3 regions of the Pseudoalteromonas sp. BSi20429 genome follow, and region 2 is predicted to be linked to each of the others. Evidence: predicted binding sites of a transcription regulator. Region 2 holds the regulator's gene; each other region holds the start of a gene.
The links. Region 2 encodes FliA, which starts transcription of late flagellar genes. Its sites were predicted from a motif close to CTAAAGNTNNNNNNNNNNNNGCCGATA; they were not measured.
Positions count from the first base shown of each region.

Region 1: the regulator FliA is predicted to act here: its motif matches at 1,671-1,697, upstream of pomA (flagellar motor protein PomA).
Region 3: the regulator FliA is predicted to act here: its motif matches at 1,615-1,641, upstream of P20429_RS10315 (DUF4402 domain-containing protein).

Region 1 covers NZ_BADV01000115.1:5,402-8,686, forward strand. Annotated here, with positions in the region: gene P20429_RS00670 (flagellar motor protein MotB) at 1-841, opposite strand, end outside; gene pomA (flagellar motor protein PomA) at 844-1,611, opposite strand; gene P20429_RS00660 (exodeoxyribonuclease VII small subunit) at 1,933-2,175, shown strand; gene ispA ((2E,6E)-farnesyl diphosphate synthase) at 2,178-3,065, shown strand; gene dxs (1-deoxy-D-xylulose-5-phosphate synthase) at 3,171-3,285, shown strand, end outside.
Region 2 covers NZ_BADV01000083.1:12,523-15,807, forward strand. Annotated here, with positions in the region: gene flhF (flagellar biosynthesis protein FlhF) at 1-204, shown strand, start outside; gene P20429_RS03835 (MinD/ParA family protein) at 197-1,057, shown strand; gene P20429_RS03830 (RNA polymerase sigma factor FliA) at 1,084-1,794, shown strand; gene cheY (chemotaxis response regulator CheY) at 1,835-2,218, shown strand; gene P20429_RS03820 (protein phosphatase CheZ) at 2,236-3,009, shown strand; gene P20429_RS03815 (chemotaxis protein CheA) at 3,025-3,285, shown strand, end outside.
Region 3 covers NZ_BADV01000045.1:18,637-21,921, forward strand. Annotated here, with positions in the region: gene P20429_RS10325 (SPOR domain-containing protein) at 20-655, shown strand; gene P20429_RS10320 (SPOR domain-containing protein) at 1,027-1,581, shown strand; gene P20429_RS10315 (DUF4402 domain-containing protein) at 1,697-2,299, shown strand; gene P20429_RS10310 (DUF4402 domain-containing protein) at 2,303-2,785, shown strand; gene P20429_RS10305 (molecular chaperone) at 2,795-3,285, shown strand, end outside.

The DNA.
Region 1 (3,285 bases), on a different contig from region 2:
CTTCATCGGTGTCATTCGGTACAAGTGGTCGTGTTTCAGCTCGACCAACCACCATCATTCGCGTTTTATCAAATCCTTGGACTTTTTGCAGTTCACTTGCAACGGCTACAGCACGCTTTGATGATAGGTCCCAATTATTAATATATAACTCATTTGATACCTGAAAATCATCTGTATGGCCAGATACTGTTATTTCACCGGGTACATCTTTTAACAGCACACCGATATCTTGAATTATAGGTTTAAACTTAGGTTGTAAAAATGCACTACCAGAAGGAAATGAACCATTCTCTCTAATGCGAATAATTATTTGCTGCCCTAAAGACTCAAGCTCAATTGCGCCATCGATTATTTGCTTTTCAAGCTGCTGCGCTATCTTTTTAACAAGCTCGTTAGTTTGCTCCTGATCGGCTGCTGAAGTTGCTTGCTCAGAAGATTCTTCTTGTGAGGTACTACGAGATTCGCCACCGCGTTTATCCCCGCGCTGTTCTTGCCTGCCGCCTGCTGAGCTTTCATCGCCAGCCTGAAACTCTAACATTTGTTGAGTCATTTCGACTGTTTGCTGCTGAATGGTTTCTATTGGGGTTGGCTCTGGTTTGCCTGGGGTAAACTCCATGGCAATAACAGAGGTCCCTTTAGGGATGTCTTTTACTTCAATTTTATTCTGCACACCAAAAGCAAACTTCATAGAGCCCGCAATTTGTTTAAACTTAAGTACATCCATTTCTGAAAACGCGAGCAAGAGTACAAAAAAGCACATTAACAGTGACATTAAATCGGCAAACGTTCCCATCCATGCAGGTAGACCTGGTGGTGGGCATTTGCACTCTTGATCAGACATAGTTACTCCTCGGTATCTACTTTGCGTTTAGATTCAGCTAAGTAATTTTTCAAAATACCTTCGATTACTTTTGGATTTTGACCATCTTGTATACCTAAAATAGCATCCAAAATTAAACGCTGATTCATCGCTTCCTCGTCTTTACGCAGTTCAAGTTTTACCTGAATAGGAATTGCCACAACATTGGCTAAAAACGCGCCATATAAAGTTGTTAATAGTGCTACTGCCATTGCCGGACCGATTGCCTTTGGGTCATCCATGTTAGACAACATTGCAACCAAACCAATTAGAGTACCAATCATACCCATTGCAGGCCCTATATCAGCTAACGACTTAAATAAACCCGCGCCCAATTCATGACGAGTCGTGGTTAGAGAAATATCTTTTTGAAGTGTAGCGCGAACTACATCTGCGTCGTGGCCATCAACGAGCATATCGACGCCTTTGCGCATAAAGGGGTTTGGAATTTCAGCTTCTTCGAGTGCTAAAAAACCGCCTTTACGAGCTGAATCAGCAAGTTCTACTGCTTTTTCGATAAGTATTTCTGGCGTTTCGATTTTAAACATAAACGCTTTGGCAACAACTTTACCTATCCCCAAAAATTGCGACATAGTGAAGTTTGATAAAACAATAAAGAGTGAACCACCAAATACAATAACCACAGACGGGGTATTGTAAAACATAGCCATTTCACCGCTACTACTCATAAACATAGACATGACAATTAAGCCAATTGCGCCTAGGATCCCGATTATGGTTGCTAAATCCACATTTCCTCCAGAAGTTTCATGCTTAATGGCCTTATCATAAACTTTTATTATTAACTGCTTATCGGCAACATATTGAATTGCTTAAGCCATTTTTATAAATAAACATAAAAAGCAGCCTTTAGCACTATCTTAGATCAAGTTATAAAGGCTACCTAATTATCAATTGATTTATTAAACCAACAGACCGCTATTAAGGCTTTATTAATGCACTTGAAATATAATTTAACGTTATAAAGGTAAAAAACCAATATCATCCTTTGACCTAGTTTAGCATTCCCCCTAAAATTGACCCCTAAATTTATTATGTAAGCTGAAATAAAGATGGCGACTAAAAAACCTGAAAACTTAAGTTTCGAACAAGCACTAGAAGAATTATCTACAATCGTTAGTGACATGGAACAAGGTGACTTATCGCTTGAGCAATCGTTAAAGCAATTTGAGCGTGGAATTGCATTAGCAAGTGCTTCATCAGGGAAATTACAGCAAGCAGAACAAAAAGTATCAATTTTGATGGGGAATGGCGAAAAGTCAGTACTTACAAACTTTGATAATGATATGGAATAGCTGTGAGCATAAAAAATCATATTGAACGTGCTCAAAAAGATGTAGTAGCGACCTTACAACAGCATTTTAACCAGCCTCTCGATACAGAAGAAACGGTAAAGAACGCCACCCAGTATGGATTATTTAATGGCGGTAAAAGATTACGTCCATTTTTAGTTTATGCCACAGGTAAAATGCTCGGCGCAAACCATCAAGACTTAAACGTACTTGCTGCTGCAATTGAGTGTATTCATAGCTATTCGTTAGTCCATGATGACTTACCAGCAATGGACGATGACGACTTACGCCGCGGACGCCCTACTTGTCATATAGAGTTTGGCGAGGCAAATGCAATTTTAGCCGGTGATGCTCTTCAAACTCTTGCTTTTGAGCTTATTGCGAATCACAAATTTGAATGCTCATCACAAACACAAGTAAAAATGATTGCTACACTTGCCCACGCATCAGGCCTTCAGGGTATGGTTGGCGGACAAGGCCTTGATATAGCAGCAACTGATAAAGTAATTACCGTACAAGAGCTTGAGCGAATACATAAGCTAAAAACCGGAGCTCTAATTAATTGCGCAATTACACTTGGTGCACTGTGCAGTGAAAAGGCTGATCAACAAACCTTAGAAAATTTAAGTGTTTTTGGGTATGCTATAGGGCTAGCATTTCAAGTACACGACGACATTTTAGATGTTGAAGGCGATACAGTTATTTTAGGAAAGCCACAAGGCTCCGATATTGCCGCGAATAAAGCGACATATCCGGCGTTATTAGGTATGCTAGGCGCTAAAGAAAAGGCGCAGAATTTAATACAACAAGCCCATGAAGCGTTAGCAAATATAGATGCTGACACAACACTTCTTGCGTCGCTAGCAAATTATCTAATTGAGCGTGACCACTAATTTTTGCTCATACGTATTGCAATTAGCACTGACATTATTACTCAACATTAATTATTCGTAAAAGCTTTGAATTAATTAATGTTAGCGAAGGATATATATAAAACCATGACACTTGATAGTAGCAAGTATCCATTACTTAATTTGGTTGACGAGCCAGCCCAATTGCGTGACTTAGCGCAAGACAAACTCCCTGCATTTAGCAATGAGCTGCGCGATTATT
Region 2 (3,285 bases):
TTGGGTGAGATTATTAGTATTGCGATTCAAAATCGCCTTCCAATAGGGTATCTTACTAACGGTCAACGAGTGCCAGAAGATATTCGTGTTGCAAATGCTGAAAAACTAGTGAAAAAGGCTGAGCAGTTATATTTAAAAAGAACAAAAGCACAACATTCAAGGCACCAAGCAGTGGCGCCAAGTACAGTAGGGATGTATGATTAACACAGTATTAGATCAAGCAAGCGGCCTGCGCAAAATGAGTCAAAACAATAACAACGGCGTAAAAGTTATCGCTGTAACCGGTGGTAAAGGTGGGGTGGGGAAAACAAATGTTTCTCTAAATACCGCTATTGCACTAGGGCAACAAGGTAATAGAGTATTAGTGCTGGATGCTGACTTAGGTTTAGCAAACTGTGATGTGATGCTTGGTTTACGTGTAGAGCGCAATTTATCACACGTTTTGTCAGGTGAATGTGAGCTTGACGAGATTTTAGTTGAAGGGCCTGCTGGTATTAAAATTGTACCCGCTACATCGGGCTCGCAAAGTATGGTTGAATTATCGCCATCTGAGCATGCCGGGCTAATTCGTGCATTTAGCGAATTGAATACCGAATTTGATATTTTAATTGTAGATACAGCCGCTGGTATTTCAGACATGGTGCTAAGCTTCTCACGAGCAGCACAAGATGTAATGGTTGTAGTGTGCGATGAACCAACATCAATAACCGATGCTTACGCACTTATTAAAGTATTAAGCCGCGAGCACGGTGTTTATAAGTTCAAAATTGTTGCCAATATGGTCCGCAGTATGCGTGAAGGCACTGAATTGTTTGCAAAACTATCTAAAGTTACCGATCGCTTTTTAGATGTTTCAATGGAGCTAGTAGCAACGGTTCCTTATGACGAAAATATGCGCAAAGCAACACGTCGCCAAAAGGTGATTGTTGAGCTCTTTCCAAGTTCGCCAGCCGCTCTCGCGTTTAAAGCGCTGGCGACAAAAGCAGTTAAATGGCCAATACCAAATCAACCATCTGGGCATTTAGAGTTTTTCATTGAGAAACTAGTAAACGGCTAATTATGACAACATTGGTGAATAGAGCTATGGGATATCAATCAACACAAAACTTAAATGTGATTGTTGAGAAACATGCATCACTTGTTAAAAAAGTGGCATGTCATCTAATTGCTCGATTACCACCTAGCGTTCAGCTTGATGATTTAATTCAATCAGGAATGATAGGTTTAATAGAAGCTTCAAAAAACTTTGATGCAACAAAAGGCGCAAGCTTTGAAACCTTCGCCGGTATTCGTATTCGCGGGGCTATGCTTGATGAAATGCGTCGTGGTGATTGGGCTCCTCGTTCAGTACACCGTAAAAGCCGACAAGTTGCAGAAGCAATTACTGGGCTCGAAAGCAGTCTGAATCGCGAACCAACTGATACAGAAGTTGCTGAAAAACTTGAAATTTCACTCAATGAGTATCATCATATTTTAAATGATGTTAATACCAGTAAAGTATTAGGCATAGAAGACCTTGGTGTAGATGAGGATGTTATCACTCCCGTAGGCCAAGATTTAGCGCTAGACAAACCTTTTAATAATGTTAAAAATGATCGGTTTAATGAGTCTTTACTAAATGCAATAAAGTCATTACCAGAGCGTGATGCAATGGTACTTTCTTTATACTATAACGATGAAATGAATTTAAAAGAAATAGGACATATACTCGATGTAAGCGAATCGCGTGTAAGTCAGATACATGGTCAGGCGATGATTAAGCTTAAAGCTAAAATCAATGACTGGATAAACTAGTAGTAAGTAAACTAAGGTTAATACCTCACTGGGGGATGTTTTGGATAAAAACATGAAAATTCTTGTAGTTGATGATTTTTCAACGATGAGACGAATTATAAAAAACCTATTACGTGACTTAGGTTTCACTAATGTTCAAGAAGCTGATGACGGGTCTACAGCTTTGCCTATGTTACAAAATCAAGTATTTGATTTTGTGGTTACAGATTGGAATATGCCGGGAATGCAAGGTATTGACCTTCTAAGAGCAATTCGTGCAGATGATAAGTTAAAACATATCCCTGTACTGATGGTAACGGCAGAAGCTAAAAAAGAACAAATAATAGCTGCAGCGCAAGCTGGCGTTAATGGTTATATTGTTAAGCCATTTACGGCTGGAACATTAAAAACTAAATTAGAAAAAGTATTTGAACGCTTAGGCTAATGATGGGGGAGAGGCTTATGTCAGCACCAGCTGCGCCTCAAATAACGTTAGAACAAGCTCGTCAACTCGTCATTTATTTAGAAAACGATGAGCAAGATAAAGCTAATCAGTTGATTTTAGAGACAGCTTCGCAAGAGCAGTCTAAATTATTTGCTGAAGTTGGGAAGTTGACTCGTCAACTGCACGAAGCACTTAAAAGCTTTGAGCTTGATACTCGCTTAACTAACATAACGACAGATGCGATTCCAGATGCTAAAAAGCGGCTTAATTATGTTATAGAAATGACAGAAAATGCGGCTAATAAAACAATGGATGCTGTTGAGGCTAGTTTACCTATAGCACAGCAACTTGCAGATGAAATATCTCATATCAAACCGACATGGGATCGTTTAATGAGTCGGGAGATTGAGCTTGGTGAGTTTAAACAACTTTGCCATAGTATCGATAAGTTTATGAATAACTCTCATCATAAAACGGATGAGCTTCAAAGCTTAATGACAAATGTACTAATGGCTCAAGACTATCAAGACTTAACAGGTCAAGTTATTCGCCGTGTTATAGAACTTGTTAGAGAAGTAGAAGAAAGCTTACTTCATCTTTTAACAGCGTTTGCTGAACAAGATGACAGTGACAACACAGCGAATAAAGTAGAACAACAAAAAATAAAAGAACCAGTTGCCACACAAACTTTAGCAGGTCCTGAAGGCCCTATTATTGATAAAGAATCGCGTAATGATGTTGTGTCTGATCAAGATGAAGTCGATGATCTTTTATCAAGTTTGGGCTTCTAAGAGGAGAGTAACTGCATGTTTGAAGTCGATGAAGATATTTTACAAGACTTTCTTGTAGAGGCAGGAGAAATCCTAGAGCTTTTATCTGAACAGTTAGTTGAACTGGAAAATAATCCAGAAGATACCGAGTTACTAAATGCCATATTTAGAGGCTTTCACACTGTAAAAGGTGGTGCAGGCTTTTTAGCTATGACAGAACTTGTTGATGCTTGCCACGGCGCTGAAAACGTATTTGATTTACTACGTCAAGGCGTGCGAACGGTCAATTCAGAGTTA
Region 3 (3,285 bases), on a different contig from region 2:
GCTTTTACTTAGCTTGCTAATGCTTTTATTTGGTACAGCATGCAGCGTCTCGCCTGAAATAAAAACCATTGATGAACAACCTCAAAGTAACTCGCCTGACTACGTATCAATTACAGCCCTTGAACTTGCACAGCTAAAAGATGCCGCAATGCAGTGGCAACAAGCTCGTGAAGGCATAGAGCGAATTTTAAGATTAGAAAAAGAAATAACTTACCTCGTAAATCATATTGATATTATAAACAGCAAAGCTATTGCGCAGTCTAATCAAGGGTATAGCAGCAAGTCTGTACGCTCACCACGAAACACACGTAATGTTAAATCACGCCAACAAGTTAAACAAAATTACAGTAATAAAAAACAAACTGTAAAATTAAATAAACCTAAACATGTATTTGCTTTACAGGTAGCTTCGGTTGACTCAGAGCAAGGTGTGGCTAAAGCATGGCAAGAGCTAAATACTAAAGCAGCGCCGTTGTTTAGAGACAAAATATTGACTAACGTAGAAACCGCCAAAATAAACGACAAAATGTTTTACAGGCTAAAACTTGGCTCTTACCAAAACTTTAAAAATGCAAAAGCAGACTGTGACGTATTCAAGTTGTACAAACTCGATTGCATAGTAAGTAACTATACCGATAAGCCAGTAAGGCTTTAGCTCACAGTATGTAATATCAATCTGCAATAATACTTAATCAATTTGAAGGATTAGACCTGACGCTAACTTTGCTAATAATTTTTGATCTACGACTGCATGAATGCAGGAGGTAGAGCAATGCAGCAGCAATTAGTGATACCAACTAAATGATGAAATTTTGCCTTATTATCGATATGGCTTTTCTTACTTCAAAATAGACTACTTAATTAAAAAGTTGCTATAAAGTGGCGCAAAATTTGCTTTGATTTATTATCTTGGTTAGTAGAGTGCATTTTGCAATGCGGTATTTTAAGTCTTGTCATTTAATATCAGTTTTATTCTTATCTTTTTATTTATATGGATGTAGCAGCGCAACTGTAAATAACGAGAGCGTGCAGCATTCTTTAATAACTGATAAACAAGTAAAAGAGTATGTTTCGCAGTGGCACTTACAGCAAGAAAGCATTGGTCGTTTAACTGCTATGGAAGATGATTTACAGCTATTAATTATGGCGTTATCGTCTCAAAGTGAATTAACTGAAAACCCGCCTTTACTCATGCAAAGTAAAACCGATATCACCTATGGTAATCAGCCTTCACAGAATTTGGAACCGACGGCACTAAATAACACTCCCGAAGTAAAAACACCAAACTTACAAAATTCAGAACTCACCTTAACAGATGAAACTAAAATTGGAGCACAGCTTGGTTGGTATTTAAAGCCAGAGCTTGTTAAAGCAAGAGTCGAAAGGCTTAAGCAATTATACCCCAGTGCATTTACTCAATTTAATTTTACTATGTTTGAACGTAAAAATAATAATATGACTTTATATGGATTACGTGTAGGTCCATTTAAAAACGATGCTCAAGTAAGTGCGTTTTGTTATTTAGCTAATCAGCTTGATCAAGTATGTAATATTGCTGCTTTTGTCGGAAAACCAATATAATTAATAAATTAGGCCTTTTAAACTTATATAGTATTAAAGTATTTGTACTAATAGTCGATACTAACTATAGTTGGGCAAATATTTGATAAAGCCCATTTTCTTATAAGGATTTAGCATGAAGTTTTATTTATCTGCATTAGCTGTAACCACCGTGGTCAGCTCGTTTAGCACTTATGCTGCTACAGAATCATTTGAAGCGAAAGTAACGGTACAAAATGCTGTAGTACTCACAAAAGATAACGATTTAAATTTTGGTACTATTCGTGCTATTTCAGATCCATTAGGCGCCGAACAAGCAACGCTGACAGTTAGTCCTGATCCAGCTGCGAGCCCTGTTACTTCAAAAGAGAATCCAACTGGTAACGCTGCGAGTATCTCAATAATTGAAGGTGGTGAAGCGGGGGCTTTTAGTGTGTCAGATGTAGTACCAAACTCTATTTTAACCATTAGCGACCCAGTAAATACTTTAATACTACCCTTAGCTGGCCAAGGCTTAAATGAACCTGATTTTACTGTAGATGCTTGGACTTACTTTATAACGAGCGGAACAAATGCAGGAGCGCTTTATACGCAGGGTACTCCCAACCTACAAGCTGGTGTTGATGGCGCTGTATCATTTAATATAGGCGCGACTCTTTCTACTTCATCAAACGCATCAAGTGTGGATTACCCTGATGGTGAGTATTCTGGTAGCTTTAATATTGAAGTGTCATATTAATTAGTGTTTAAACAAACAATGCGCTTTTTGTATGTTTCTGCTTGGCTTTCGTTAATGTTTAGCGAGCAAGCCTATAGCGCAAGCATACAACAAGAAGCGCTTAATTTTGGCACTTTAGTTATCCCTCAAAATAATACTTTAAGTTCTATAACCATTAGCCATGAAGGTGAAACAACCACATTTGGTAATATTTACGTATTAACTGAGGGTAATCCCGCAGAACTTTTATTTACCGATTTACCTCCCCTTACTCAAATATCGTTTAACAAAACGAGTGATTCTACATTGCAAAGTGAAGTACTTGGAGCTAATAGTGCTAAGTTTTCGGTTGTATTAGTGGATTTACCAAGAACGCAAACTAGCGATGAATTTGGAGAGCTTTTACTCAAAGTAGGTGGCCGTTTAATAACGACAGGGACTAGCCAAAGTTACTTAGATGGTAGTTTTATTACTGACACCCAATTAGAAATTACGATTGATTACTAAAGGAAAAACATGCTTTATAAAGTTGTAGTGCTGCTCGCACTGAGTGTATGTATTTTAGGAAAAAATGCATACGCAAATTTACTTATCTCTCCAACCCGTATTAGTTTTGATGAACGTCAACGAACCGCTAAAGTTACCGTAATTAATACGGGGGATGAATATCAAACATATCGTGTTTTATGGAGTGAGAAGCAAGCGCAACCTAGCGGTGGCTACATACAGTTGGCAGAGGCTACAAGCGAAAGTTTAAGTTCAATGGCACGTTTGTCACCAAAACAAATGCGTTTAGCACCTGGTGAAAAACAAACAGTAAAAATAGCAATACGTAAACCTAAAGGTCTAGCTTCTGGTGAGTACCGCTCTCATCTTCTATTTCAAGCATTGCCTGGTGAAAATACTAATAAAACAAGCTCAATAAAAGTTAATATGATTATGAGCTACAGCATTCCTATTTTGTTACGCAAAGACATGAAACAGCCAGAAGTTGCCATAGAGCAAGC